DNA from 2 places in the Brevibacillus sp. DP1.3A genome. Region 1 is predicted to be linked to the other one. Evidence: a T-box and tRNA genes for the amino acid it is inferred to sense, from the RefSeq annotation. Region 1 holds a T-box; the other holds one or more tRNA genes.

Region 1 (16,117 bases):
CTGTGCATTTACCGAAGCTCGCCATTCTAAACGAGTCATTGGCAAAGTCGCTCGGGCTGAACGCCGAAGCCCTTCAAAGCGCCGATACTGTAGCCATGCTCGCGGGAAATGAGGCACCAGAAGGCGCAATGCCTCTCGCGCAAGCATATGCGGGACACCAATTTGGTCATTTTACCATGCTAGGCGACGGCAGGGCTCTTCTGCTTGGTGAGCAGATTTCACCCTCCGGCGAGCGCTTTGATATCCAACTGAAAGGTTCCGGCAGAACACCTTATTCACGCGGCGGCGATGGTAGAGCAGCGCTTGGCCCGATGCTACGCGAATACATCATTAGCGAGGCCATGCATGGACTCGGAATTCCTACCACTCGGAGCCTTGCAGTAGTGACAACTGGCGAGTCTATCTATCGCGAAGCCGAGCTGCCTGGTGCCATTTTGACGCGTGTTGCAGCCAGTCATATCAGAGTAGGCACGTTTCAATTCGCGGCAAGATGGTGCTCCATAGAAGATCTCCGCGCGTTAGCTGATTACACGTTGCAAAGACATTTTCCAGAGATCGAAGCAGAAGAAAACCGCTACCTCCTCCTACTGAAGGGAGTCATCCAGCGTCAGGCTGCGTTGATTGCCAAGTGGCAACTCGCGGGCTTTATTCACGGGGTCATGAACACCGACAACATGGCGATCAGCGGCGAAACTATTGATTACGGTCCTTGTGCTTACATGGACACGTATGATCCCGCAACGGTATTTAGCTCCATTGATGTTCAGGGTCGCTATGCTTACGGAAATCAGCCGTACATTGCTGTGTGGAATCTTTCTCGTTTTGCGGAAACCTTATTGCCGTTGCTGCATGACAACGAAGCGCAGGCTGTGAAAATGGCCGAAGATGCTCTCGCCGAATTTAGCAAGCTGTATCATAGCCATTGGCTTGCAGGAATGCGGGCAAAGCTCGGATTGTCTAACGAAGAGGAACAAGACGAAGCATTGATCGAAGGTCTGCTCAACATGATGAAGGAGCACCGTGCCGACTACACGAATACATTCCGTGCGCTCACGATCAATCAACCAGAAGATACCGTGCTGTTTGGCACGAGCGAATTCACGGATTGGCATGAGCAGTGGAAAGCACGACTAACAAGACAGCCAGAAGACACCGAAGCGGTACAACAGTTTATGAAAAAGAGTAATCCGGCAGTCATCCCACGGAACCATCGTGTAGAAGAAGCATTGGAAGCAGCATGGAAAAAGGGCGACTACACGGTGATGGAACGGCTTTTGGCAGTCCTTTCTGATCCATATGCGTACACGCCTGAACAGGTAGAATACACGACTTTACCAGCGGAATCGGCACGTCCTTACCAAACGTTTTGCGGTACGTAATAGCACGCAACCAGGGTCCAACGATCTTTCACATGTTGGACTCTTTTTTCATACGTCCGCTCTGCGCTAAAATATGGAAAGCAAAGAAAAAAGGAGCAATTGTTTTATGGATAAAAAAGCAAAGCAAATCTTGATGAAAACATTTTGGAGCAGCAACGGGTGGAAGAGCCGCCCATACGATTTTACGGGAGCAGATTTTGAATACGCCAAAAGCAAAGGCCTCATGTTTGACCTACTGACGATCAGTCACGAGGAGTGCATAGAGAAAATCATTGCTCTGCATGAAAAAGTGACGAAAGAACAAGTCGCCACAGCATTTTTGCACAGTCTCTCAACGCGAAAGGTGTACCTGCGTAGCGCCTTGTCTAGTTGGGCTTTGACAGAGCCTTTGAAAGTACATGCATTCGAAAGTAACGCCGGGAAGTATACGAATCCAGAAAACGGCACGTACTTCGCCATGTACGGAGACTGCCATAAATGCGACCGTTACTATATCGCTGGACGAGAGCTATATACGGATGAAGATTTGAATGTCCTGAATTTTGAAAGAATCAAGTGGGGGGGTATCCGTCTGAACTATCTACCGTACCTCATGCTTGATCTGGAGCTATTACGTACAGAAGAAAATCTTACGGTACAGGAAGAAGATGTAGCCATCCTCCGTCAAGTGCTAGCCATCATCGCGAGCAGTGAACCAACTGATGCCGCCCGGCAATTGGAGAAGCGCCTCCATGGTGTCTTTCCATCTAGCAAGAACGAACGGGATGTCTTCATGGAAATCCTTGCATCCGCTGGGATCTTGGCTCCAAGCAAGGACAGACCAGGGCGTGGCGGGAAGAACGACTTTTTCGCCGTCGTGAATTGGCGGGGGGAAGATAGCTATTCCGAGCAAGTTGTCCAGAGCTTCTTTGGTCCGTGGCTGTAAAGAAGGGGAAATCTAGGAACAAAGAAGGGTGCCATCTATACGCGAAGTGTGTATAATATTGGAAAAGTAAGTCGAAAAGTTAGTTTCTATTGAAAGGAGGTGAGATATAAGTGAAAAAGAAATTAATCGTCCTGTCAGGCATTGCGGGCAGTGGCAAAAGCAAGTGGGCACAAGAAATTGCCAAAAAGGAACGGGCAACCATCGTGTCTACGGATGAAATTCGCCAGAACTTATTTGGTGATGAGCGAAAACAAAAAAAGTCAGCGCAAGTATTTTTTGCGGTTTATTCGAAAATCGCAACGGAGCTGGCGAATGGAAAGAATGTCATCTTAGATGCAACCAATATTGACAGAGAGAAAAGAATGAAGGTCCTTGCCAAATTTCCTGATGTCCAAAAAGAATGCTATTACGTCGATGTTCCCTATTCTGTTTGCCTGGAGCGCAATCGATCCCGAAAGAGAACCGTAGACGAATACATCGTGGCAAAGATGCGGAAGAACTTCCATTTTCCCATTAAGAATGAAGGCTGGGATCACATTCATCTCTTGCACGAACCAGTTCCTTATGCCATTGAAAAAGAAGAGTTCGTTCAATTGCTTCAAAATGAACCCTCCTATGAAGAGTTATTCGCCAGATTGAATGCTATTCCGATCTTTAAAGAGATGTATCAGTTTAATCAGGAAAACCCTTATCATCAGTACCCTTTGTGCAAGCATACCTATCATGTTTTCGATTATGTAAACGCCTTTTACACGGAAGAAGACAAATTTCTCATGCAAGTGGTCGCCTTGTTTCACGATACAGGAAAACCATTTTGCAAAACCTACAAACCGATGAAAGGCCATTACTCCTACTACGGACATGAGCATGTTTCTGCGCAAATTGCTTGCCATTTCTTAAAAGAATTAGGATTCGAAGATGATTTTATCTTCGAAGTCGTCAATCTGATTCAAATGCACATGAAGATTAACTACGGAACGCAGCAAGATATTTCCGAGATTTATCATTTGTTGGGCGATGAGTACCTATGGAAGCTGTACTTCTTTAAGGAAGGTGATGCCTATGCCAAATAAGGAGGTGAATAACGATGTTGAAAAAATACCCGAGAACCTTTCATTTACCCTGGTCAAGAAGTAGAACCGACGATGATAAAATCTTGCGAACGGTTAGTCATTTCGAGGGAAAAGAAGTAGTCGTGACAGAGAAGCTGGATGGTGAAAATACCACGCTGTACCGAAATCATATCCACGCAAGGTCACTGGATAGCAAAGATCATGCATCTAGACATTGGGTAAAGATGCTGCACGGGACGATTTCGTTTCATATTCCGGAAGGCTGGAGAATTTGTGGGGAAAATGTATATGCGCTGCATTCCATCTATTACGAACACCTAACGAGCTATTTCTACGTGTTCTCGATCTGGAATGAAAACAATGAATGCTTGTCGTGGGATGAAACGGTAGAATGGGCCGAATTACTTGGCTTTAAAACAGCACCTGTCTTATACAGAGGGATTTGGAAGGAAGAGACCGTAAAAAGTTGCTACACCAAACAATCTGTCTTCGGCGGAGAACAAGAGGGGTATGTGGTACGAATAACGGAGAGGTTTCCGTACGAAGATTTTAAACAATCTGCCGCCAAGTTTGTGCGCAAAAATCATGTGCAAACCGACCAGCACTGGTTATCGAAGCCAGTCGTTCCGAATGGGATAGCACAAACCGATTAAAGACTTTTGAATAGAAGGGAATGAGAACGATGTAATTTGCTAAGTGGTATTGACCGTCTAATAGAGTATCCAAATTTTATTTTGGCTATTGTTAAGACAGTCATTACATAGGAGGCGAGAGAGATGAACGAAGAAATGGATGAAGAAATGATGTCAGTGGGCTGGGATGCCATTGATCAGGAGATGAGAAAGATTTATGGAGAGCAGGAGCCTAAGCATTACGGGACGCTCATCTCGTATGCGCTGGGTGGTCACGATCCATTGGATGGAATAAGCGCCTACAAATCAGACGAGCCATACCCGCATTGGCATTTTGTGACCTATGGATTTACCGAGTTGTATGAAAAAGAGTCCGAGAATGAAGAGGAAAGCGGTTTTGGCTTTGAATTGACGTTTCGATTGGCGCGAAAGGACGACGAGGAAGAACCGCCTGCCTGGGCGCTGAATCTGCTTCAAAATATGGGACGTTACGTATTCAACACCGGGAATGTTTTTCAGGCAGGGGATCATTTGGATGCAAACGGTCCGATATGCTTGGACGCCGATACCCAACTGACTGCGCTCGCTTTTGTCACAGACCCACAGCTTGCCGAAATCGATACGCCGAATGGTCGGGTGCAATTCTTGCAAATGGTCGGGGTTACAGGTGATGAACTCGATGCGATGATGGCTTGGAATACACGTGGCGTACTCCAATCTGGATTGCCGTACATGCCTTCCTACATAACCGATCTCGAGCGGGATTCTCTCCTTCGCAACTCTACAGTTACAGATGCTGTTCAAAAAGGAATGGAACAAGAAGGCTCCAACACTGCCTATTTGTTTGTCAGCCAGCTTGGCTGGGAGCCAGGTAAAAATGGCTTTTTGAAAAAAACGCCTTCGACCCTGAGGCTGGGAGCTAAGCAAGCGGAAGTCATCGGGAAAATTCTCCGAGGACGTATGCGCAAAGGGGAAAGCCTGAGTTTGGTGGGACCTGATGTTCGAGTTGTATTTGAGGCAGGAGAAAATCCTGAATGTATTCCAGGAGATGACGTTATTCGCTTTGTTCTCGATGATGCGACAACGATTGCGCTTACCAAGCAGTTACTTCCAAAGGAATGCAGCTTTGAGATCCCATCTCTGAAAGGAATTGCCATCAACATTGTGAAAACCAATATTACCGATAGCGAGGGCAATGTCGTCAAGGTCATCGGTTAAGAAGGTAGCGCTGTTTTGGCGAGGAGGAGTCAGTCAATGAATCAGGCAGCAGAAGCATTTCTAAACGAAGTATGGACTTCCATCCAAGAAATTTACAAGAAAGAGAACCAGCGGATCAACGAGATCAAAGACTGGAGTCAACTGCAGGCGGGGATCAAAGACTACCTGAGAGTGGCATGGAGAAAAGGAAAACTCAATTGGGCCAATGGCAAAATCCACGTGGATGTCCATGAACCTTTCAAATGGAGTGACGACTCGTACAAATACGACGCGGGTCCTTACATGGAGGAGCTTACAGAGGAAATTCTCATGCAAGAGTTTTTCCCCGCACTGTGTGATCGAATGGAATCCCTTTTCCATTCCACTGACTATGATTCTCACTTTTTTGATTACCGCTTCGAGCTCGTCTTTGAATTCGAGTGGAAACAATCGGTGCAATGCCATTCTCACCATTTCGTAAACGAACGAAAACTCGAGAGTCTAAAACAAGCACTGGATCAATTTATCGAGACAAAAATCAAGCCGGAGCTTCCTATACGTCCGCATGAAAAAGACGATTTTTTCTTCGCTCATTGTCTCGTCAATCCCGATCTGATGGAACAAAAGCAGGAGGTTATCGAACCGCTCATCCAGCATCTTAGCGAAAAGCTGCGCTCCAATAAAGAACGCAGTGATTCATGGACATACCACTTTACTTTGGCTTTAAAAGGCTGGGCGGAGGAACGTTTTTTAGTCAACTATTTTGATCGTACTGGGCATTATGGACTGGATTGGGTTTTGAAACCTGAGCAGGAGCGTCAGGAACTAAAAACAGAGGAGCTGGATTTTTTCCTGTACGTAGCTCTCGCAATTGGGAACAAGGAACCGGACACCCGCAAGAAGTTCTTGGACCTCGCTGTTCAGCTTGGCTCCAAGCAGGCTGCGGACTATGTAAAACGAGGCAGCGGTCGCTTTGAAAACGAGTATAAAAGCAGTCTGATTCAAGCGACCGCCAATGACGTTTTGCAAGAGATCGACATCCGGATCGTATCTGAGGAAGAAGCCACCTACGGTGAGGCCATCAATTTTATCAACGGCCTTTTGCGTGAAGGTTTTCCCAAAGGGTACAAGCTCAAGCTGAAGAGCAGCGCAAAGCACTACCTGCCAGTAAAAAAACTGGCGAAGTCAGGTCTCCACCAGTTTTTTGCGAATGCGTCCCGTTACCCTGCCTTATACCCGAAAATCGCAGAATATGCCGAGCTAGCGATGGAGGAGTTCGCGTGGTACGGAGATGTAGAGCCTAGTGAGAAATCAGTCATGCCTGGCACTTATGCGGTATTGGCTCTCGGCTTGTCTAGCAACGATTATTTTCCACTTGTTCGTCGTTATATGGAGCTGGTCGACACGGAGCATCAGTCTGCCCAAGACGATTTTGCCATGGCTTTTATGGAGGCGCATGGTGTAACTGTAGAGAATATGCCAGTACTCGTCTCTCTGGTGCTTGGCAGTAGCGACTCGGCGAAGCCTTTGAAAAATATCACCATCGATCGTGCAGAACTGGTGGATGCCCTCATAGGAGAGCTTGCAACGATGGAAGATTACCAGCGGGGAACCGTTATTTATCGTCTTTTCGGCGGGAATAAGAAGCTCGCACAGGCTGTAAAAAAGGAATCTTCCCCCATCAAAGACAAGCTTGCACAAGTGCTAGCCTTGATCGAATAGCTTGATTGACATTATTTAGAAGGCCATGCTATATTGAAGTCAACTAATTGGAACGGAGGGTGAATCATTTGCGCAATTGTTTATTTATTGGAAAAGCCAATCCTATAATAAATAAACAAGAAGCCAAATTCACCCGCAAATGTATATCTTGAATCCCTGTATGGTCTATTTTTCATATAGCGATTTCAAGAACGAGAGCAAGATGCTTCTGTTTATTGGACAGAAGCATCTTTTTTGTTGTCAAAAAAGGGGGTGATACAGATGAACAAAGAGTAAATGACGAGAAACGTAAAAACGAAATGGGGAATCCAAATGGTAGAACTGCACAATATCACGATTACCACCAAAAAAGACGACAGGACGCTCATTCACAATTTGCATCTCACCCTGCAACTCAGCGACAAGATTGCTATCATCGGGGAAGAAGGAAATGGCAAAAGCAGCTTATTAAAATTGATATACGCGGAACAAATGATTGCCGAGTACTGCACATTTGAAGGTAACGTGTTGAGAAACGAATGTTCCATGGGTTATCTTGCACAGGAGCTATCGGACGAAGAGAAACAAATGACCATTGCCGACTTTTTTGCCGAAAATCAATGGAGCAAAGAACTGGTGAGAGCGATGGATGACCTCGGCATTCATGCATTGGATTCAGATAAAAAGATGGGTGTTCTGTCCGGTGGTGAGCGTTTCAAATACCGCTTTTTAAGTCTGCTGGCACAGAAGCCGGATGTTCTATTGCTGGATGAACCCACGAATGATTTGGATATTCAAACGATGGAGTGGCTGGAAGAATTTATTCAACAGACGGCTATTCCTGTTATCTATGTATCGCATGACGAAACATTTATTGCGAATACAGCAAACGGTATCCTTCATATGGAACTGACGAAGCGCAAACAAGTACCCAAATATACGTTTTCAAGAGAACCATATGAGAATTACCTCGCGAATCGCGAGAGCCACTTGAGCAAACAAGAAACGATAGCCAGGAAGCAAGCTTCTGATCATAGAAAGCAAATGGAGAAATGGCATGACGTTTGGAATAAGGCAGAACATCAACATCGGAATGTATCCCGGTCAGACCCGCGACTGCAAAAGAAAATCAAGTCTCTGAAAAATCAAAGAGAGCGTATGGAGAAAGCATCGCAAACGTTTGTAGAGGCACCAAGTGTAGAAGAAGCAAGCGAATTCCGGTTTGATTCTGCAGTGCATGTGCCCGGCAGTAGGCAAATCCTCGACTTTTCATTGGATGTACTGCAAATAGCGAACAAACAGCTATCGAAACAGATTCACTTATCGATCAAGGGGCCAGAAAAAGTCGCGATTATTGGGGAAAATGGGGTGGGAAAAACGACGTTGTTGAAAAAGATCATGGATGAGCTAATCCAGTACTCCTCATTAAAGATCGGGTACATGCCCCAAAACTATGAAGACCGGCTGGATTCGACCAGAACACCGATTGAATACTTGGAAACAACGGGTGTTAAAGATGCGATTACAAAAGCGTATACGCATTTAGGTAGTATGAAATTTACAAAAGATGAGATGCATCAACCCATTATAAACTTGTCTGGGGGACAGAAAGCGAAATTGCTCCTGGTAAAAATGATTTTGGATCAGTGCGAAATATTGATACTGGATGAACCGACCCGAAACTTCAGTCCTTTGACGACTCCTGTTCTGTGCCGCGCTTTAACGGCTTTTGACGGTGTGATTATCAGTATTTCGCATGATCGACGGTATTTACATGAAGTCGCAACAACTGTTTATGAACTAACTTCTGAAGGGCTCACGAAAATAAACTAAGGGATAGTAGCGGAATCATTGCTACATGGTTGACATTGCTATTTGAATTCAATATACTGACTTTAATTTCATATGAAACATACGTTGAAAGAGCCCAGTAGCAGCTTATTCCCTGTTCTAGAAAGCCGGGGGTTGATGAAACCCGGTACACAATAAGCGAGCGAATTACACTCTGGAGTATCTCGGGTAATGCCGAGCGGAATCGCGAACGATAACTCGCTATGAGTGGCATGAATGGCCTGCGCAAGCGCTTGGGTCCATTAGTGCAAGATGGGTGGTAACACGGTTATTCAATCGTCCCTATGTCTACAATAGACAAGGGGCGATTTTTTGTTTTTTACCATAGGAGATTGAAGGAGTGTATGGCAGTGAATATTATCGACGAACTCGAATGGCGCGAAGCCATCAATCAGCAAACAGATGCAGAAGGACTGCGAGAATTAACGAATGAAAAAGCAGTCTCGTTATATTGTGGTGTCGATCCAACAGGTGACAGCATGCATATCGGTCACTTGATTCCTTTCATGGTACTGAAACGCTTCCAGCTCGCTGGTCATCGTCCGGTCATTTTGATCGGTGGTGCAACAGGTACGATTGGCGATCCGAGCGGCCGTCAATCCGAGCGCTCTTTGCAAACACTGGAACAAATTCAGGAGAACGTAGATGCGCTCACAGCACAAATGAAGAAGCTGTTCGTAACAGAAGGCGACAACCAAATCCGTTTGGTGAACAACTACGACTGGACGCACAAAATCAATGTCATTGAATTTTTGCGGGATTACGGGAAAAACTTCAGCATTAATACGATGCTTGCCAAGGATGTTGTATCGAGCAGACTGGAAAGCGGCATTTCGTTTACGGAGTTTTCCTATCAAATTCTGCAATCGCTGGATTACCTACATCTGTACAAACATGAAGATGTTCAGCTGCAAATCGGCGGTTCCGACCAATGGGGCAACATTACTAGCGGCCTCGATCTGATCCGCAAAAAAGAAGGACCAGAAGCAAAAGCATTCGGACTCACTATTCCTCTCATGCTGAAGGCAGATGGTACGAAATTCGGGAAGACAGCAGGAGGAGCCATCTGGCTCGATCCAAACAAAACAACACCATTCGAATTCTACCAATTCTGGGCGAATACCGATGACCGCGATGTTGTGAAATACTTGAAATACTTTACATTCCTCTCGAAAGAGCAGATTGAAGAGCTGGCTGAAAAAGTACAGTCTGAGCCACATAAACGCGAGGCGCAAAAAGCGCTGGCTGAGGAAATGACGAGATTTGTGCACGGCGAGGAATTGCTGGAGCAGGCGAAGCGCATTACAGCTGCTTTGTTTACTGGTGATATTAAATCGCTATCGGCAGATGAGATCGAGCAAGGCTTCAAAGAAATGCCGACGTTCGAATCTACCCTCGAAACGAAGAACATTGTCGACTGGCTCGTTGAGATCGGCATTGAGCCATCCAAGCGTCAAGCACGTGAGGATATTACAAAAGGCGCTATCTCCATGAATGGCGAGCGCGTTACCGATCTGGAACTGGAAGTTACGCCAAGTCTCGCTATCGGCGGCCGCTTCATCATTATCCGCAAAGGCAAGAAAAACTACAGCTTGGTAAAATTGTCTCAATAGATGAAGGAATAAGAAGCTTCCCTGGAAACATGAAGGGAAGCTTCTTCTTTTATTTGTATGATTTTCGTGTTTGACAGTCCTCCAACGTATGAGTGGGGAAGGACATCGCCTTGCGATCTAAACTGTAGCTGATAAAAGTCAACAACGATGCAACGATCGCGACAATCGCACCGACCCAGGAAACATCAATGAGTTCTCGGTTTGTCGTGATAAATCCACCCAATGCTGATCCGAGGGCGATCCCGACATTGACTGACACGGGAGTTAATGAGGACGCCAAATCTCTGGCAGCCGGGAAATGTTTATCGGCCAAATCAATAAAATACAATTGCATCGTGGAATTCATGATATAAACGACCAAGGCCATCAATGATAAGCTGATGAATCCACCGAGATGGGAATGGGACGAAACATAAAGAGATGCGAGAATAACAGCTTGCATCAGATACACATACCGGAGCTTTCCTATCCCGTTGTGAGCTGCTAGTTTTCCACCAATCAACGTGCTAAAGATCGAAATGACCCCGTACAATAAAAATACGAGACTAATATATTCGTTCGGTACGAAGAGCACTTCTTGCAGCAAAGGAGTTAAATACGTGTATACCGTGTAGGTTGCCGCGATACTTAATGCCGGGATAAAGAACGCGATGATGATACGTTTATTGGTCAGTAACCCGATTTGTTTTTGCAAGGAGCTGTTCGACCCCTTCAATCCTTTTGGGATGGTCGCTGCACTTGCTAGGAGAGATAGGACGCCTAGTAGAGCCGCAAACCAAAAGGCCATTTGCCAACCGCCCCATTGCCCAATAAAAGTACCAAGTGGCACCCCGACAACGCTGGCAATCGTGAAGCCCGCAAAAATGATAGAAATAGCAGCCCCTCTCTTCTCAGCAGGCATCGTTTCACTGGCAACCGCCATGGCAAGTGCAATCAAAACCCCGGTAACAACGGCAGTCAAGATTCTGGAAACAAGAAGCAACACATACGTCTCGGATAGGGCAGTAAGAATATTCCCTATAATAAAGATGCCTATCAATGTAAGCATGAGTGGATACTTGGCAAATCGGCTGAATATCGCCGTTAAGATTGGTGTACCGATGGCAAACGAAATGGCAAAGGCTGATACGAGCGATCCTACTGTTGAAATCGATATGCCCAACTCAGTTGCCACATCACTGAGCAGCGAGATGATCACAAATTCACTCGTACCCAGAACGAAGGTCAATAAAAATAAGGCGAAAGTTAGGAACTTTTGCTGTCTGTTCAATAGCTGAATCTCCTCTCCACATGTTCGAACGTTACGCTTTTTCTACGGCAATCTGGAGCTCGGCGACATAAGAGTCCGGGTCTTCGGGATTTTCACGACGAACACAAATTTCACGACGCGGTTCATTCTCTTTGATCCGATATCCATTTCGTTCAATCCACATCGCCAATTCGACACTCGCAGTGCAACGGCACGTCGTCCGGCAATGATGGATGAGCGTAGCCATCAACGGAATTTCCGGCAATTGCTTAACGGTGAAAGGGGGTTCGGTCTGCAAATCGTGAGAAAGCAGACGTGCCACTTCCACATCCATGCTGTCATCGCATTCCTCACAACCATGCCAAAGAACCAATCTGGAAAGAGAAGATTGACCTAAACGCCCCAAGGAATCGTCCAACATTTGAAATAGCTCCGGAATTTTATTGAACGGAGTTCTTTGACGATAGGATAGGACAAGCTGAGATTCTACTTTTTTGAGAATAACATCATGCGAAGGCAGGCTTTTCTCTTCATTTTCGATGGCGTACAGACGATCTTTGATGAGATTCAGTCTTGCTTGCTCCTTATCCAAAATGGATTGAATCTCGCTTTGCTTGATTCGAAACATCCCCCTGATTTGTTCGAGTGGGATTTGCTCGCTCATCATCTGACGAATTTGATCCAAGGAGAAACCCAATTCTTTATAAGCCATAATCCGATTAAGCTGAAACATTTGGTCAGCCGAATAATACCGATAGCCTGAAAATTTGTCGGTATGAGCTGGCTTGAGCAAATGAACTTGGTCATAGTAGCGAAGTGTTTTGACGGAGACTTGACTAATCTTCGCAAATTCACTGATTTTAAACATGGGGCAACCTCCTTACTGACGTTTTTTCTGTACCGAGTATAACTTTCCAGTTAAGGGGAGAGTCAAGCGGCAAGCGAAGGGGAATGGGCAATGAAAAAAACGGTGGGTTTCGATACCAACGGATGTGACTGATTTTTATTTTATTTCGGGAGTGTAATACTCTCCACTTTGTTCGCAGCAATAACAGCAACTGCATTCGGCTCCAGATCGAACCAAAAGATAAGATCGCCATCCGCTTTCTTTTGCGATGGCTTCATCCCGTTTATGTAGACTTCCGAAGCTTTTGTCGCCATGGAAAGAAGGACATTGCCTGCCTCATCCCAGCTAAACACATAGTACGCATTTTGAAAGGAGGATTCCTTCGCAAGCGTAGGTATTGGAAAATAAAATACCAAGAAAAGCAATAATAAGAAGGGAATGGCGGAAAACCTTTTTGCCAGCATGATTTTCTCCTTTTGTATGATGATATAGGTTAGACGAATGTGCACCGAAAAAGCCACAAGGTAACCCATCATGATTTAGACCTTCTCAAACAGCAAGAAAAGATATATAATTAATTAAATTAATTAACTAATACAAAGGAGCTAACATGTACCCGTTCTTTTCAAAAGTCGCATTCACACATCGTATATACAATAACCAATTGCAAGAGGAGTTACTTCCATTCGGTATATCCGTCACGCAATGGGCGCTAATTCGTTATCTGAAAAATAACGGTTCTGCTACTTTTAGCGACGTCGCCGATTATTGGCAAGTAGAGAAGCCAGCCATTACACCGATTGCGCAAAAATTAGCTGCGCGTGAAATCATTTCGATTTCATCAGGATCAGACAAACGGCAAAAAATTATGTATTTGTCAGAGAAAGGTGAAGCGCTACATGAGACGATTATGGAAGCGACTGATCCGTTCTTGGAAGAAATATTGGAGGGCATCTCACCAGAAGAAAGAGACGCAGCTGCCGCAGCTCTAGAAAAAATAATCATGAATCTAAAGAGAAGAGGGTAAGCAGTGGAAAAGGATAGGCTTTGGACGAAAGAGTTCGTTATTGTTTCTTTCATCAATTTTCTTTTGACACTTATGTTTTTCTTACTAATGGTTACGATTGCTTCGTATGCCAAAACAGAATTTCACGCTTCAACCAGTTTAGCCGGATTGGTCTCTAGTATCTTTATCATTGGCGCATTGATTGGCCGACTACTCACGGGTAGAGCCATTAGTCATATTGGTACGAAAAAAACGCTTTGGATTGGGTTAGCATTTTTTGCTGTCACGTCGTTGCTTTACTTTTTTGCTGTCCATATCAGTTTGCTACTGGTAAATCGATTGCTGCAAGGGATTGCTGTTGGTATTGCGAGTACAGCTACAGGAACGATTATTGCTCAAATCTTACCAGCGTCTCGCAAGGGAGAGGGGATTGGCTATTACAGTTTAAGTGCGATTTTAGCCACTGCGATTGGGCCTTTTCTCGGCATAATCTTATTGCGGCTTGAAAATGGTTTCACCTGGATCTTTACGATGAATGTTGTGTTTTCCCTGATTTGTTTGATGTTTTATGCCATGGCAAAAATCAATGTTCCGCTTCCTTCCGTAAGTGTGAAAGAGGAAGCAAAAGGTTCTCTGCTTTCGAAATTCATCGAACCGAAAGCCTTGCCGATTTCATTCATTGCTTTATTAATCGGCTTCAGCTATTCGGGTGTCTTGTCATTTCTATCGTTTTATGCGGAAGAAATTAATCTATCCTCAGCTTCCAGTTATTTCTTCTTGGTGTATGCCATTGTTATTATCCTCTCGCGACCATTCTCAGGAAAGCTAATGGACGCAAGAGGGGCGAACATCGTGACATACCCCAGCTTGGTGATATTTGCGCTTGGGATGCTTCTATTCAGTCAAGCCTCAACTTCCTGGATGCTGCTGCTATCTGCTGCATTAATTGGAGTAGGCTTCGGAAACTTTAACTCCATTGCCCAAACGGTAGCTGTGAAGGTGACAGCTCCGCATCGCTTTGGATTAGCAACCTCTACTTACTACATTTTGTATGATCTAGGATTAGGAATCGGACCCTATCTGCTCGGATTTATCGTACCGCATACAGGATACCGTGCGATTTTCGTCGGGATGGTTGCCTTCATCCTTTTCAGTATCCCGCTTTATCACTGGCTACACGGCAAACGAGATCGGGAATTGATACGTGCTACCTAACTCATGCAAGTAAAAAAGGGGGAGTTTGGCCCCTATAGTAGAAATGCAGGCTGCCCTTAGTCGGTAGCCTGTTATCTTTTCCAGCAGTGTTTTTGTTACCATGATTGTGGAAAGTTATAGGGAAGTTTTAGTGAAAGTAGAAAAATGATAACGAACGGTTGAAAAACATAGTATACTTTTGAGTGGACATATTAATGGAAAAGTTTATGAACAAACAGGTCAACTTAGAACTCACAAAGGTTAGGAGTCAGCTAGAAAATGATGGAGAAAGTACACTGGCGAGATATAAAGAAATACATAATGATCGCGACTTACACCGTATTGCTGTTTGCTGTGGTCTGGAATTTTCCTTCTGTAAAGTCATTTATCTATGAAATATTTGACTTATTAGATCCTGTGATTTATGGGATTGCCATTGCTTACATCTTGAACATTTTAATGAGATTTTATGAAGAAAGACTCTTCTCACCCTTTAACCGCGGTAACAATCGAATTTGGTTAAAAGTAAGGCGTCCTTTTTCAATCCTGTTAACTCTGGCGACTGTCCTGGTCTTTTTTACATTTCTCATGTGGTTTATTGTCCCACAGCTTCTCACGAGTGTTTCCATGCTCGCGGCAAGTATTCCGAATGACATGCAATCATTAAAGGCTTTCGTCGATGGTTTTGCAGAGAGGTTTAACTTGTCCGGTGATTTATGGAATACACTTATGGAGAAGTGGAATGAAATTGTAAATAAGTTAGGCCATTTTTTCCTGACTTCCATCCCTGTATTACTGACGTACACGAAAATGTTTACCGTTAGCTTTATCGATGTCATCATGGGGCTGATGTTGTCCGTCTATTTGCTTCTCTATAAGGAAAAGTTGACGCTCATTGCGAAAAAACTCGTTTATGCCTATTCGTCAAAAGCAAAGGCGGATCGGGCTGTAGAAATTGGACAAATCACCAATCGCGCATTTAGTGGCTTTATCTCAGGCCAGCTAACAGAGGCTCTCATTCTTGGCGGGCTTTGTTTTGTAGGTATGTGGGCGTTTAACATGCCGTATGCACTGCTTGTGAGTGTGATCATTGGCGTAACGAGCATCATTCCGATTTTTGGTGCTTATATCGGGACGATTCCGAGTGCCTTTATTATTTTAATGATCGATCCCGTGAAGGCTATTTGGTTCATTGTCTTTATTCTTGTCTTGCAGCAAATTGAAGGTAATTTTATCTATCCAAGAGTGGTAGGTAATTCAATTGGATTGGATGGCTTATGGGTGATAGTAGCCTTATTGGTTGGGGGAGCATTGTTCGGTTTGATGGGAATGCTGCTTGGAATCCCTGCTTTTGCCGTCGTATATACCCTCGTCAGAAGCACGACGAACAAGCGACTGAAGGACAAGAATATTATCCTGAAAGAATAGGTGTCCACCGTTTCGATTCCTC
Region 2 (16,117 bases), 550 kb from region 1:
GACAGGCTTGTCTGCCGGCGATAAGATCGTGGTAAAAGGGCAAACACTGCTTCAAGATGGCGGCAAAGTCACTATTCAGTAAGAAAAGAATAGCAGGGAAGGGGCGGAGTACATCCGCCTCTTTTTTTGTGTACAATGGAAGTATTCGTCTCATTCCAAAAGGGAGGTGTCTTCATCTGTACTTCCAAAAACCACAGTCTGGTGATTATCCTGCGCAGTTTGAAACCTATATCAAAATCGCACGTGAAGGTGATCTGAATGAGCTGCTTTGCGCTCAGGAGGAAGAAATACTTGCACGCTTTCGATCCTGACAGGTACATGTCACATTTGTCACAAATCTGATCTGTTTTCTAAAGTGGACCAGATTTATCCATCCAATTGTTAATTTTTGTGCCGAGTTTTAAGACATAATGAATATTATGTAAAGTAAATTGTCACGGATTTAAGACAAAGTGTCATTGCTACTTTTGAAGGGGGAAAAGATTCGATACAATGAGAAGATAGTGGATAAAATACCCACCGGAGGTTACATATGACTGGCGATATTACTGTGTTTTTGGCTTTTGCAGCAGGTTTCCTTTCGTTTATTTCCCCTTGCTGCCTGCCGCTTTATCCGTCCTTTTTGTCTTACATAACTGGGGTTACGGTAGATGAAGTGAAGAAAGGGAGAGCGGTTTTTCGCAAGCAAGCCTTCTTGCATACCTTTTTCTTCATTGTCGGGTTTTCGATCATTTTCGTTGCACTCGGGCTGTCTACATCTTGGATCGGAAGCTTGTTTACCGATCAACAGGACTTAATTCGTCAACTGGGCGGTATTTTGCTTGCTGTCATTGGTTTGGTTATGCTTGGCGTGTTTAAAATGGATTGGATGATGCGTTCTTTTAAAGTCGATTTAAAATCGAGACCATTGGGGTATACTGGGTCCATACTGGTGGGAATGACGTATGCAGCTGGATGGACACCTTGTGTGGGACCGATTCTTTCTGGCATTATCGTCATGGGCGTTTCCAATCCATCAAGCGCTCTGGCTTACACATTGGCGTATACACTCGGTTTCGCCATTCCATTTTTTGTCATGACGTTCTTCATCAGTAAGGTGAACGCGATTGTGAAGTATTCCGACCTGTTTATGAAAATCGGAGGAGCCATTATGATTTTGTTTGGTATTCTTCTGTATACAGATAAACTGACGGATATTACACGCGTGCTCATTCAAATGTACGGAGGCTTTACGGGATTCTAACTCAGTAGGGCAGAGGTGACAAAATGAAAAAGCTGTTGCTCGCGGTGCTCGTATTATTGGGGGTCGGACTTGCTGTTTGGGAAAAGCCTCAAGAAACGGCCGCAATCGTAGCAGAGGTTCAAAAACCGGAAGTTGGCTTTGCGGCTCCTCATTTTACACTGACAGGATTGGATCAGCAGACGTACAAGGTAGAAGGAAAAAGGACGAAACCATTAGTCTTGAACTTTTGGGCTTCCTGGTGTGGACCATGCAAGCTGGAGGCGCCTGATTTACAAAAAGTCTATGAAAAATACGGCGGACAGGTTGATCTGTATGGCGTGAACGTCACGAGTAATGACAGTCCTGAAGCAGCCATGGCCTTTGTCACCAATTACAAGCTGACATTTCCGATACCGATGGACGTTGCTGGAACCGTGTCGAACCGTTACAAGGTGATGGCGTTCCCAACTACGTACTTGATTGACGCAGATGGGATTGTACGAAAGAAGATAATCGGCATGGTTGATGCCTCTACACTGGAGCTGGAACTGCGCCAGTTGTTAAGTCCAAAGCCATAGGGAAGGCTCATAAGTCGCTTGGAGAGATTTCTCCGGCGGCTTTTTCTATTTGTTGACACGAATGACAAGGCCCATTTTGCAGGTGACTATCTTGATTTTGTATGCTTGCCTAAAGAGCGGGGGTGTTCTCCTTCATAGACTGGAGTGATCCAGGGCAAAGGGAGGAAAGCGGATGGCCAAGGGCAAAAAGATAAAGAAGAAGAATTCGCGACAGCACCCCAATCAAGTACAGCTGAAAATCGTAACGTCCCATACATGTCAAGTATGCAAGCAGCAATGTGCACGAGGGTTGGCATATCTGGAACAGATGTCCCAGCCCGGCGCGATCGGCTTTGGTGTACCATGCATCTTGACTAAACAAAAGCCATAGTTCGTCCTTTTCGAAGTGCAGTTTACGGTTCACGGGAGATAGTCCCTTCACTTTCATTCAAAAGGGACTATCTTTTTTGGCGTGAAAAGCGAGGAAAAGCCGATTTGCATGTAGAAGTGAGACCTAAACAAAAGAAATCGGAGGAGGAATTGCCTACGGATCGGGTGAGAGAAGCTGTAAAAAACCATTATCAATTAGACGTTGAGTGTATCGAACGCATTGCATATGGCTTGTGGGAAGAAAGCTTTTCCGTTTGGACAAGCAGTCAACGTTATTATGTAAAACGTTTTTATGCAAAATGGCGCTTACAAACTCGCTACGAGGAGATGCTTACTGGTCTAACACTCAGCCAAGAACTGAGAGGGAAAGGCTTTCCGGCGCAGCTATCACCCATGGGAATTGCCACTTCGTGAAGCAAAGGCTATGGGGGAGCTACTAACCCATTTTCATCAGTAATTTGAGCCTTTTCCCCCAGTTGAGGACGTTCCCATGCTCTCGCCTTCCAAAGCGATTCCGCCTTTGGCACAAGCTGGAACAAGAACTGCTGGATATGCTTTTCCAGGATCCTTCGCAGGTCACTGTGGTTGGCAGGGATAACTGATGAGCCTCAAGATACCAAGCTGGCAGGTTTAACTGCCGTGTATTATACTGAAGGGACTGATGAAAGCAAGCGGAAGGAGTGGAAATACATGCGACCGTTACAAATATCACCTGATACGGCTGTTAAGCTGGCCGAAGCACTTCAGGTACCTTTAGAGCGTCTCATGCACATGCCGCAACATATTTTGTTACAAAAAATGATGGAGTTGGCAAAGCAAGAGAAAGAAGCAAATGAGGGAGAGTCTGAAAAGCAAGACTAGATTCATTACATACGAGGAGGAGAAAAGATGGGGGCAAACGTAGCACATAAATTCCGTACGGGGCTCAAGCCACAAGCGTTTGTGGAAAGCATGACAAAAAATCAGGATACATACCAAAACTGGTCGGATGCATTTTCATGGGAGGATGAACAAGACCGTGCGTTTTTTGCCTCTCTCCAGCATCGTGATGACCTCAGATGCTTGATTTTGGCTGCGGAATGGTGTGGCGACGTCGTTCGCAACTTGCCAGTCGTATTGCATGCCTTGAAAGAAACAGACATGCCAGTGGAAATTATGGTGATGGAAGAACACCTCGATCTCATGGATGAGTTTCTCACGATGGGCGGTCGGGCGATCCCTGTTGTTATTTTCGCGGACACGGGTGGACATGTTCTGGCAAAATGGGGACCTCGACCGAAGCATGTCCAAGCTGTCATGACGGCGTTTAAACAGCAAAACCCGGACCGAAATGCACCAGATTATGAAGACAAGATCAAAGTGGCACGTGCCGAAATGCTCGAGCAGTATGGAGAAGGCACTGGCTACCAGCAAGTGATTGTCAAAGAACTGAGAGAGCTGATTTCCTCGATCTAATCTATCACATCAATAACAGGGCGGAGTCACGGCTCCGTCCATTTTCATGCAGAAGGGCTGAATAACATGTATTACTACGGGAATGAAACCATTATGTCCTTGGAGCAGGTGCTTCGGTTAAAAGCTTCGGAAGTTCGAATTCTGGAGTGGGTACGTACCTACGAGTTTTTAGAAAATAGTTATGGGATAGATGAATCCGTTCCCTACTTCTTGGAGATAAAATGCGAAGAAGAGCAAGTGAAGATTCGTAAAAACCGCATACTAGACTTCCCGGAATACTCCTGTGAGGGAGAAGCAACATTTCAAGAAGTGGACGAAGCACTGCGCGTCTTTCACGAGTGGGCACAGGAAATCTTGGAGAAAAAAGAGAGTCAAGCCAAATAAATATATTGACGTCAAACAAAGTTCATGGTAAATTAATAAATGTCGCTTCTGGTTGAAGAGAGTAGGCACAGAAGATAGACAGCACATACTGTGGGGAGATAGTGAAGTGGCTAAACACGGCAGACTGTAAATCTGCTCCCTCCGGGTTCGGCGGTTCGAATCCGTCTCTCCCCACCATTGATTTTCTATCGATGATGTGCTATTTTATTCATAGTTTCACATGCCGGTGTGGCGGAATGGCAGACGCGCGCGACTCAAAATCGTGAGGGAAACCGTGGGGGTTCAAGTCCCTTCACCGGCACCATATCTAAAACGAATGCACACTAACCATGATGTTTACAGACACATGGAAGGTGTGTTTTTTAGTTTACGGAAAAATAATAAACAATTCAAACAGCGGCGATTCTAAGACTTGATTTTCAGGTCTTAGGTCGCCGCTGTTTCATTTTTGGGGAGCGAAAATAGCTAGTTTAAAAGTTCAATTCTGCAATAGTCTCGCCAAACAGGACCATGCCATTTTTTTGAAATCCGAGTGAAGCGTAAAGGTTTTCGGCAGCGACATTGGCTGGGGCATAACCAATGACAATTTTTTGACAATCGTCTTTTGCCTTCAGTATATCAATGACTTGCGAAATCGCAGCACGTCCGTAGCCTTGCCGTTGATACTTAGCATCAACTAAGAGTCTGTAAATCCAGTAGTTGCTATCGTCGGGGTCAAGTCCATACATGACAAAGCCAACCATCGTGTCATCATGGTAGATGGCCAAAGGGACAAATGTAGTTTGAAACTTTGCTTCAGCGATGGAGTAAAGGTTCGGGGCAACAAACTCACTTTGTTCGGGAGTAGGTTCCAGTTCAATACACTCTTCCCAGTTTTCCAAGGTTACTTCACGAAGTGTCACAGACATCTAATCACATTCATCCTTCCAGGGGCTTGATTTTACCAATATATTACATTTTATCCTACGTGAAAAGACAGACAAAATCAATAGTGTGCACAAAATTTTTTCCATTCTTATGAAGCGATAGAAAAAGGAAAAAAGAGGTTTAATTCACCTAATTTTCAGAAATAACATTTAATGGAAAATTCATTTGACACTTTAGAAGAGTCATCGATATAGTTGGGATGGAAGTATTTGTAATCAATTAGATTTTTTGCCATATCTGAATTGTGATTACATCTGCACAATTCAGAAAGGGGGGAAATGCATTGCATCAGGATAAGAAGCAATGGAAGGACGGATATCCTTTAAGTCATCCACAAAAGCGTATCTGGTATACGGAAAAATTACATCCACAGCTTCCTGTCCATACGCTAGGGGGGATGGTGCGGGTTCAAGGAAAAGTGAAACTGGATGTACTGGAAGCGGCCATTCACCTGTTCATTCAAAAGAACGATGCTTTGCGACTCAACTATCAGGAAGAAGAGACAGTCCTTCAGTTTGTTGGAGAGTACGAACCGCAGCCATTGCAGGTGTTTGATTTCAGACAGGAACCGAATGCCCCTGATCGGTGCAGACAATTCCTGCAGGCTTTGTTTGCAAAGCCGTTTTCGATTGGACGGGAGCCTCTGTTCTACTTTTGTCTGATTCAACTGAGTGACGAAGAAGCGGGGTATTTTGTAAAGTTTCACCATTTGATTGCTGATGGTTGGTCCATCTCAATCATGACAGAACAAATTGCTCACTATTATGACACGTTGTTGGCAGGCGGTACTGTTCGTGTAGGAGAAGAACACGCTTATCAAGCTTTTGTCGACAGGGAGCATGCCTATTCTCAGTCTGAGAGATTTGAAAAGGACAAGCGATACTGGCGGGACAAGTTTCAGAGCTTACCCGTGATCACGACCTTACAAAAAGCAACAGATACAACCGAAGGCAAGCGCAAAGTCTATGCATTCAACCGTGAAGATTCTACAAGAATACGCGAGTTTGCAAACCAGATGAAATGCTCCCTAAATTCCATGTTTGTGGCTCTCGTCAGTCTTTACCTTCAGCGTTGTACGAGGCAAGAAGAAATCGTGATCGGTACACCGTTGTTAAACCGTTCAGGAAAAGTGGAGCGCAAAATATTCGGGATGTTCACAAGCACCATGCCATTTCGTTTGGCAGTTCCGATGGAAATGGATGCTTTCGATTATGTCAAATATGTTAACAGGGAACTCACTTCCTGTTTTTTTCATCAGAAATATCCCTACGATTTGCTGGCTCAAGAGTTGGAATTGAAGAAACATGGCTATGACAGCCTGTTTCAGATTTGTGTAAATTATTACAGCACGCAGCTGCCCTTCACCCTTGGCGGGCACTCCGTGACGAATGAGGAGTTTTACAATGGTCACCAGTTGTATTCGCTCCAAGTAATTATCAGGGAATGGGCTACAGATGAACAATTGACGCTGGAATTGGATTATAAGATCGCTGAGTACACGGAAAATGATGTTGATCGAATAGTGAATCATCTCGTAAGGCTGCTCAATCAGATGATCTCGAATCCAGAAGTCCCGCTGTCCAATCTGAACTTCCTTGCTGACGAAGAGTTGGCACTACAACTCAAAACGTGGAACGATACTGCGGCTTCCTATTCCAGCGAGAAGACGGTTGTTCAGTTGTTTGAAGAGCAAGTAAAACGTTCGCCACAGGGAGTTGCATTGGAGTCAGAGGGGCGCATGCTGACATTTCAGGAAGTGCAGGATCAAGTGAATCGACTCGCTCAGTCGTTGCGAACGCGAGGAGTTGGCCCTGGTGTAATTGTTGCGCTGCTGGCAGATCATTCGCCAGAGATGATCATCGGGCTGTTGGCCGTGCTAAAAGCAGGCGGGGCTTACCTTCCGATTGACCCGCAACTCCCTTCTCAGCGCATCGAATACCTGCTGTCTGATTCTGGAGCGGACCTGTTGCTTCGTCACACCTCGCGGACAGAGATTATTTCGTGGTCCAAAGAAATCCTGGAGCTCGGTGATTCGTCCCTGTATCTCAATGATGGGGCAAGCCTGGAATCGGTTAATCAGCCAGAGGATTTGGCCTATGTCATTTATACTTCAGGCTCTACCGGAAATCCGAAGGGGGTCATGGTCACTCATCGAGGGTTAGTCAACTATATTTCGTGGGCGAAAGACCGATATCTCTCCTGTCCTGAAGAAGCGTTTGCTTTTTATTCCTCACTGGCATTTGATTTGACGGTTACGTCCATTTTTTGCCCGTTGGTAAAGGGAAATCGGATGGTGATCTATCCGCACTCCGATTCAGAGTTTGTGTTATCTCGCATCTTTAGCGACGGACGTTCCCATGTTGTAAAGCTGACACCTGCGCATCTGTTTTTGCTGCAAGAAATCGATTTGCGTTCTACTACGGTAAAAAGAGTGATAGTAGGCGGCGAGGACTTGAAGGTGAGTCTGGCTGAGGCGATTCATGCGAAATGGAACGGACAAATCGAAATTCTCAATGAGTATGGCCCTACCGAGACAGTAGTCGGTTGCATGATCTATCAATACGATCCAGAGAGCGATGTCGAGGGTTCTGTGCCGATTGGACATCCGATCAGCAACGTACAGCTCTACATTTTGGATTCATATGGGAAACCAATCCCGATCGGATCGACAGGAGAGCTATTTATCTCGGGAGATAGTGTGGCACAGGGGTATCTTAACCGCGAGGAATTGACTCAAGAGCGTTTCCTACCCGATCCGTTTCAGCCAGGTAAAGTGATGTACAAGACTGGCGATCTGGTTCGCTATCGGCCAAATGGAGTCATGGAGTATCTGGGACGGGCTGACTATCAGGTGAAGATTCATGGTTACCGCATTGAATTGGGGGAAATTGAACAGCAGCTACTTGGCCATTCTTCTGTGCGTGAGGCAGTGGTGATCGATCGAATGGATACGTGGGGGCGTAAGTACCTTTGTGCTTATTTGATCACGGAAACATCTTTCCGGGAAAAAGAGCTCCGTGAAGAACTGGCAAGTCGATTGCCCGCATACATGATCCCTTCGCAAATCGTGCAGCTTGAACAGTTTCCGCTGACCTCAAATGGCAAGGTAGATCGAAAACAGCTTCCCGAGCCTGTCATTGAGAGAAAAGGTGCGGAGGATGAAACCAGTCCTCGTGACGAGTTTGACAAGCTATTGGTTGAAGTGTACGAGGACGTGCTTGGTCGTTCGCCATTTGGTCTACATGACCCGTTTTCTCAACTAGGGGGAGATTCGATCAAGGCGATTCAGGTTTCCTATCGATTGCATCAGCGGGGAATCAAGATTCCGGTAAGAGACATCTTGATTTATGACACAATTGCAGAACTAAAAACGAGAAGTGACTGGAGCTGGGGAGTGGAACAGATCTCACAAGAGCCGTGTACTGGCGAGTTACCGTCATCTCCTATCGTTTCTTGGTTTTTGTCACAACAGTTCCGCAATGCTGATCATTGGAACCAGTCGTTGCTCCTTGAAAGCAAAGAAAAAGTAACGCTGGAGGAGTTTGAAGCAAGTCTTTCTGCACTGGTTAACCATCACGATTGTTTGCGACTCAATTACTCTGTAAAAGAGGAGAAGCTCTTTTACAATGAGCGCCATCTTACCAGCCGAGTGTCAGTGTCTTGCGTCGACCTTTCTTCCTTACCGCAAGAAGAACAGGAGAGTAGGATGCTTGAGGCGATGAGAGATTGCGCTGTTAGCTTCAAGCTGGAAGAATCTTTGCTGTTTACCGGTTGTCTCTTTGAATTAGGTCCCGATCGACCTCAGCGATTGTTTCTGACAGCCCATCATCTTGTTGTAGACGGTGTCTCCTGGAGGATTCTCCTGGAAGATTTGATGAGCGCCTTGGCCAGTCTGAAACGGAATGAGCCGATTGTCTTGCCGGATAAAACACATTCGATGCAAGCGTGGATCAAGGAAGTCTCCGCCTTTTACCAGTCGGATCAGGCATTCAAAGAAAAAGCATATTGGGACATGTTTTCCATCCCGGAAGACAAACTTCCAACGGATTACGATTTTGGCGAAGACTTGGTAGAATACAGCGCTACATCTACACGCACACTTTCAGCCGAGATAACGTCGCGACTGTTGACAACGGCCAACCGAATGTTCAACACGGGTCCCCAAGACCTATTGGTTGCAGCACTTACCCGGACATTGTGTGATGTGTTTGAGAGGGAGCGTCTCTTACTGGTAATGGAGTCGCATGGGCGTGAGTCTTCCATTCATGCGATGAATGTAACCAGGACAGTAGGCTGGTTTACCAGCATGTATCCTGTTCTGTTCGAAACGAATCCATCCAATCGGACTGATCACCTAAAAGCAGTAAAGGAGAAATTACGTCAGATTCCGATGGGCGGTCTTGGATTTGGCTGGTTTAAGCCTCATCTGCTCGCGGCAGAGGAAAAGTCCCATGTTCGATTCAATTATCTGGGAACCGTTGATAATCAATTGAGTGATGATCTGGTTCTAATGGGAGGAAACTTGGCGGTTGATGCCGGAGTGGGTAATCATTTGACAGCACTGCTTGACGTGGCTGCTCTCATTCGTCAAGGAGAACTTCAGGTTTCTGTTACGTACAGCTTGCGAAAGTATCGCGAGGAGACCATCGAGAAATTGCTTGCGTTGTTTTTCCATGAATTAGAGCAGCTCATTGACCATTGCTGCCTTCAGGAGATCCCTGAATTTACTCCATCGGATTTTGAAGATGTGGAGTTGACACAAAAAGAACTGGATTTGCTGTTTGGTTAACAAGCGAATCATATGCTTGACCGAGTGTTCTGAGAAAGCAAAACGACGAGTGTTTAAGAATGACGGGAGGGATTACATTGAGTGTTAAGGTATTAATGGGAAAAAAAGGATTTGAGGAATTCGCAACAATTGTCGGCTTTACAGAAGCAGAGAAGGAAGTACGCAGTGCGTTACTGGAGCAGTCTTATATGCCATTTAAGGTGACTCGCTATTATGCCGAGTTGATTGCGAGTCAATCAGAGCCTTATCGTACCCAGATGATCAATATCGTACTTCCGCCACCGGGAGAGAAACCCTATAAAGGCCGCTTTGATCCGTATGGTAATAAGTCATACCGTCAGGATGAAACAGCTTTCCTGCAACACAAGTACAAAAAGACATTGTTGCTTCACATCGACGACTTTTGTATTGCTAACTGCCAGTTCTGCTATAAAGTGAACGAAATTCGCCACGAGGATATTGGATACACCAATATCATGGAAAAAGCAGAAAGGGCAGTGCAGTATTTGGAAGCTCATCCGTATATCGATAATGTTCTCTTTACTGGCGGAGATCCGGCTTCCTTCCGTAAAAGCTCTGACTTAATCAAGCTGATTAGCGCTCTATTGAGTGTGAAGAGTATTCGACTCGTTCGCTTTGCCACCAAGGCTCTAGCCTATGATCCCGCTCGTTTTCTCGACGGAGAGCTGCTAGCGTTCTTTGATCAAGTAAGACAGACGCCTGGCAAGCAGGTAAGTGTGATTTCTCAGTTCAACCATCCCGGGGAAATAAGCGATGTTTCGATCCAAGCAACGCAAGCGCTACTGTCCGTCGGTGTACAGATTCGTGGACAGCCTGCCATCATTCGCGGAGTAAACGATTCTGTCGAGACCTTGATCGACTTGCAGCGCAAGTTTCTCGATAATCGAATCATTTCGTATTATTTGACAGTGTTTATGCCAGTCAGAGGAGTCGAGCAGTATGCCATTCCACTTGACGAGGCGTTCCGGAATGTGGCCGAGTCCAAACGTAATTTGGGAGGACTAGAGAAAAAAGGGGTACTTCTTACTTCACACGATTTTGGAAAATTAGAGATTTGTGGTTTTTATCCGACAGCTGAGCGCCCTGAAAAAATTGTTTTGAAATGGCATCAAGCGGTTGGACCAGACTATCTTCCAGAGCGGTTGAAGGAATTAATCCCAACCCGGTCAGAAGACCTGATGATTTTGGACTACAAGCAGGGAGAGATGTATTGTCTCGACCATGTGTTCAAACACAATGGATTGCCGTACGTGGATGCAGATGGGGAGATCGTGGAGAACCTGCCGAGTGAAGCTGTTCGGTAAGGGAGTCAGGAGAGAAAATTGTGATGAACAAGATCGACAAAAACAATATAGCTGACATTTTGCCGTTAAGTCCAACGCAGGAGGGCATGCTGTTTTACTACCGACTCCAAAAGGATTCCAATCTGTATTTCGAACAGCATCGGCTAACCCTTCGTGGCAAGTTTCAGCTGGAGTTGTTTACGCAGGCAGTTACGATGGCGTTTGAGGCAAATGAAATGCTTCGTACGGTTTTTCGCTGGGAGGGGCTTCAAGCCCCTGTCCAGCTGATTCTCAAGCAAAAGACATTGGAGATTCCTTATTTCGATTGGACCGAGTTACCATCTGCAGCGAGGGAAAGAAAACTGTCTGTCTTGTTGTTACAGGACAAACAAACACCCTTCACGCTCGAGTTGGGCAATACCATTCGCATTCAAGTAGTACGGATGGAGTTGTATCGTTATGAAGTCATATGGTCATTTCATCACATTCTCATGGACGGATGGAGTTCCGGTATTCTCCTAAGAGAGATATTTACAGCATATGGACAATTATGCTCGGGGCTGTCCCCTGCGATTAAACAGAAAGCGAAATACAAGGAGTATCTGCGTTTTCTAAAAGAAGCATCGAAAGAACAATCGTTATCGTACTGGAAAGATTCCTTACAAGGAATTAGCTCGCCTACACCGCTTCCATATATGCGGGATCGTAACGAAGAGCGGCGATATTCTTCTTATCATCTCCGGCTCAGTCAAACACTTGCGGAGACATTGGAGGAAACATCCAAGCGTTACCGCGTGACAATCAGCACAGTGCTGCAAACCGCATGGGGTATTTTACTGCAAAAATACAGCGATACGCGTGATGCTCTTTTTGAAGTGGCGTACGCCGGACGTCCTGCCCATCTCACAGGAGTAGAGGAAATCGTCGGCCTCTTCATCAAGACGTATCCGCTCCGGGTCAAACGGACAGAAACGACTACAGTCAAAGATCTGCTGGGTGTCATGATGGAAGAACAGCACCAGATGGCCCCACATTTGTACGTGCCAGCAGTTGAGTTGAAAAACTGCTCAGAGATGGACGCACAAACACCTTTGGCGCACAGTTTGTTCGTTTTCCAAAACTATCCCATCGACAAGACGCTGGCCGGATTGGAACTTGACTTCGAGCTGGAGAATATCACTTCGCATGAAACAACCGATTATCCAATGGTGCTGGAAGTAACACCAGGTGATGAATGGACAGTCCATATCAACTACCAGGCATGGAAGTTTCAAGCGAAGGAAATCGAACGTCTGGCGCTTCATTATCAGAGCCTTCTCGAGCAGATTGCGGCTGATCCGGATCAAGAGATTCGTGACCTTACTCTGCTCAGTGATCGTGAGCGGCACGAGATGATTGAGGAACAGATGAAAGTCGTGCCAGTTCCGAGTAACTACTGTGTGCACGAGTTGATTGATCAAGCGGCAGAAAAAACACCGGATGCAGTTGCGCTTGTCCAAGGAAAGCAGACAGTGACCTACAAGGAGTTACAAGAGCAAGCGAATCGCCTGTCTTGGGCTCTGCAAAAGGAGGTGACAGATGCAGGCCGACCGATAGTTATCATGTGTGATCGTTCCCCTGAAATGATTGCTGCACTGCTGGCTATCCTCAAAGCTGGGTGTTACTATGTCCCACTTGATCCAGACTTGCCGAAAGCGCGAATCGAACAGATCGTCAGCCAGATTCAGCCTGTTCTAATTGTGACAGAGGGCAGCTATCTGGAACTCGTCGCTGATTTGCAAACAAAGGTGTTTCGTCTGGATGAACCAGCATGTTGGGCACAGGAGTTAACGCAAACACCGCAGCGAAGAGCGGCACCTTCAAGTACTGCGTATGCCATCTTTACTTCTGGTTCGACAGGTACGCCAAAAGGTGTGCGTGTAAAGCATGATCAATTAATCAACGCTCTTTGGTGGCACATTGAATTTGTCGGGTTCGGAGAGCAGACGAGAACGTTGCAGATCGCCACATTGACTTTTGACGCATCGGTTGTCGAGATTTTCTGCACACTGATCAGCGGCGGTACCCTTTGCTTGTTGCAGCGACATGAAAACAAGTCCCCGCAAAAGCTCGCGGCTGCCATCGAGGGCCAACAGGCAAACGTGATACTCGTCGTCCCTACGATGTATCACGCTTTGCTTGACCACGTGGCTGATGGCTCGATGGATTCGATACAAAAAGTATTGTGTACAGGAGAGATGCTGTCTTCTTCCTTAGTGGAACGACATGCAGCCTTGCTGCCTCAAGCGCAGATGTACAACTTGTATGGCCCAACGGAAAATAGTATCTCGGCATCTGGGTATTGTGTACCGAGACAAGGGCCTTTTGAAAACCCGCTTCCGATTGGACATCCAAGTTACAACGTTCGTGTCTTTCTTCTGGACCAAGATTTTCATCTATTGCCCAAAGGGGTAATAGGGGAAATGTACGTAGGCGGGATGGGTGTAACGGAAGGATACATCGCTGACGAGGAAAAAACCAGAGCGTCCTATATACTGACCCCGTATGGCAGGCTTTATCGTACAGGAGACTTGGCTTGCTGGACGGATGAAGGGCATCTGCAATATTTTGGCCGCAAGGATTTTCAGATCAAGATTCGCGGCAACCGCGTTGAATTGGAGGAAATTGAAGCTGTCCTGCGCCGTCAGCCTGGTGTCAGGGAAGCAGCGGTAGTGGCCATTCAGGAGTCAAAACGCGATCCTTATCTGGTTGCATGCTTGGCCGCGATGCATCCGATTGAGGAACATGTTCTTCGCGAAGCAGTGCTGACTTATTTGCCTGACTACATGCTACCTGCCTTTTTCGTCCATCTAGATGCCTTGCCTCGGACGCAGAGTGGAAAAGTAGACAAGACTGCCTTGCAACGTCTGGATTACACGCAGTATCGCACGGGAAAGGAAGAGGCCCCGGCAGATGAACTTGAGCAGCAATTGGCACAAATTTGGCGAGAGCTTTTGGCAGTCGAAAAAATAAGCGTGCATGATCATTTTTTCTCGCTAGGAGGCCACTCGCTGAAGGTCGCTCAACTCGTGACCAGATTGCAAAAAGAGAGAAAAACAGACATCACGATCAAGGATGTATTCCAGAACCCGACCATTCGACAATTAGCTGACCGCATCAGGGGTAGACAGCCGATATCCTACGCGCCGATTGATCGGGTAAGTAAAGCCGAGAGATACAGGGCTTCTTCTTCACAGAAACGAATTTTCGTGATGCATGGAATAGAAGGAGAAAGCACCAGCTACAACATGTCGGGTGTAATCGCGGTAAACGGTCATCTGGATGTAAGTCGAGTGAAAAGTGTATTTAAGGAAATCATCCAAAGGCATGAAGCATTCCGTACTTCGTTTGCGGTACAGGATGGAGAAGTGTATCAGTACATCAGCGACCATGTGCCATTTGAGATCAAAACCAGTCATAGCGACGGTAGGACATTGGACGAACTGATGGAAGACTTTCGGCAATCTTTTGATTTGACGAAAGCACCCCTTCTTCAGGTTTGCCTAGTCGAGGTCACAGCCACTCAGTATTATCTGCTGTTCAACTCTCATCATATTATTTTGGATGGCATTTCACTGAATGTGTTAATGGAAGACTTCGCTAAATTGTATGTGGGTGAAGAGCTGCCCACACTGCCCATTCAATACAAGGACTACGCCGACTGGCAGTGGCAGAAGCGGGGTAGCGAGCAGTGGAATCAGCAGGAAAAATACTGGATGGATACTTTCAGCGACCGAGTCCCGCTCATGTCTTTTCCGCTGGATTACCCGCGTCCTTCTGTTAAGACATTCCAGGGGGATCACCATACGTTCTTCCTTACTGATTCTACGTACGGTGATTTGCATGCATTTGCCAAGCAGAACGAAGTGACTGTCCATGCAGTTTTGATGTCCGCTTATTACGTGTTGCTGATGAAATACACGTCTCAGGAAGATTTCGTTGTCGGTTCACTGGTAGCTGGACGAAACCATCCCGATTTGGAGCGAATCGTCGGCGTCTTTATCAACTTCCTTCCGATACGCAATCGTCCTCGTGCCGATCTTGTGTATACCGATTTTGTACAAGAGGTTCAGCGCAGTCTGCTACTAGCCTACGAACATCAGGAGTATCCGTTTGAAGAGATTGTTGCTCGTAGCGCCGCAGGCATCCAGCAAATGCAAAATCCATTGTTTGATACGATGCTGATCTTCCATAACCAGCGGGAGCAAGAAGTGCAATTTACAGTGAGCCACGTGCAATTTGAAGAGGTTCCGCATGAATCGAAGACATCGAAACTTGACTTTAAGCTGGATATTACACCACTCGCTGATCAATTCAGGTGCGTGCTTGAATACGATACCCAGTTGTTTAAAGCGGAGACAATGGAAGGCTTCGCTGACAACTATATGCGTGTTCTCGCAGCACTTCTGAAGCATCCGAAACAGCGATTGGATGATGTTGACAGCGTACATCACCAAACAGAAAAAGAGGGCGTGATGAACCGCCTTCATCATGTCGGAGTTGCAGTTCCAGAATTGGGTCCGGCTCAAATCATGTATGGTACTCTCGGATTTGATGCAAGTGATTCCCTGCATGATCCAGAACAAAATGTGTATCTCTCCATGTGCATGAAACCAGGATGTGTGCCAATCGAGCTAATCGCTCCTGTCGATGAAACGTCACCTTGCGTTCGTTTGTTGGAAGAAAAGGGGACGGGTCCGTACCATCTATGCTTTTCGATTTCCAATATTGATCAATTTATGAAAAGTTTAGTTGATTCTGGCTTCAAATACGATTTGGTCAGCGCTCCTAAGCCAGCGGTACTTTTCAATCATAGACTCGTTGCCTTTCTCTTTCTGGAAACGGTTGGCCTGGTTGAACTTGTAGAGAGCGAGAACGTGACGCATGACGAATGGCAAAGCAGCGATCAGCGATCTGCTGTCCGGCTGCTTACACCAGATGCAGAAAAGGCACTGTCGTTCTTTACGTTCCTGGGCTATCGAGTTCACGAGAAATATCTGGATCGGCAATCTCAAGCCAGTATTATCACACTGGGCAAAGCGAGAGAGAG

Evidence for each region. A T-box is a leader RNA that pairs with one kind of tRNA and senses whether it is charged. The one in region 1 lies ahead of tyrS (tyrosine--tRNA ligase), so its partner is inferred to be a tRNA-Tyr.
Region 2: it encodes a tRNA-Tyr, which carries the amino acid that the T-box ahead of tyrS (tyrosine--tRNA ligase) is inferred to sense. The anticodon was not compared.

Annotation. Positions count from the first base shown of each region.
Region 1 is NZ_CP085876.1:3,650,376-3,666,492, reverse strand. It holds gene HP399_RS16550 (protein adenylyltransferase SelO) at 1-1,379, shown strand, start outside; gene HP399_RS16545 (hypothetical protein) at 1,486-2,304, shown strand; gene HP399_RS16540 (AAA family ATPase) at 2,415-3,377, shown strand; gene HP399_RS16535 (RNA ligase family protein) at 3,392-4,030, shown strand; gene HP399_RS16530 (suppressor of fused domain protein) at 4,166-5,227, shown strand; gene HP399_RS16525 (DUF6138 family protein) at 5,264-6,928, shown strand; gene HP399_RS16520 (ATP-binding cassette domain-containing protein) at 7,205-8,740, shown strand; T-box leader at 8,816-9,045, shown strand; gene tyrS (tyrosine--tRNA ligase) at 9,109-10,371, shown strand; gene HP399_RS16510 (MFS transporter) at 10,421-11,641, opposite strand; gene HP399_RS16505 (MerR family transcriptional regulator) at 11,673-12,488, opposite strand; gene HP399_RS16500 (hypothetical protein) at 12,629-13,003, opposite strand; gene HP399_RS16495 (MarR family winged helix-turn-helix transcriptional regulator) at 13,078-13,494, shown strand; gene HP399_RS16490 (MFS transporter) at 13,498-14,688, shown strand; gene HP399_RS16485 (AI-2E family transporter) at 14,947-16,095, shown strand.
Region 2 is NZ_CP085876.1:3,103,354-3,119,470, forward strand. It holds gene HP399_RS14540 (efflux RND transporter periplasmic adaptor subunit) at 1-82, shown strand, start outside; gene HP399_RS14545 (cytochrome c biogenesis CcdA family protein) at 533-1,243, shown strand; gene HP399_RS14550 (TlpA family protein disulfide reductase) at 1,267-1,800, shown strand; gene HP399_RS14555 (hypothetical protein) at 1,973-2,170, shown strand; gene HP399_RS14560 (hypothetical protein) at 2,275-2,583, shown strand; gene HP399_RS14565 (YycC family protein) at 2,860-3,030, shown strand; gene HP399_RS14570 (thioredoxin family protein) at 3,058-3,624, shown strand; gene HP399_RS14575 (hypothetical protein) at 3,691-4,008, shown strand; tRNA gene HP399_RS14580 (tRNA-Tyr) at 4,101-4,185, shown strand; tRNA gene HP399_RS14585 (tRNA-Leu) at 4,231-4,312, shown strand; gene edeQ (edeine self-resistance N-acetyltransferase EdeQ) at 4,479-4,916, opposite strand; gene edeP (edeine non-ribosomal peptide synthetase EdeP) at 5,219-9,724, shown strand; gene HP399_RS14600 (lysine 2,3-aminomutase) at 9,802-11,049, shown strand; gene edeN (edeine non-ribosomal peptide synthetase EdeN) at 11,073-16,117, shown strand, end outside.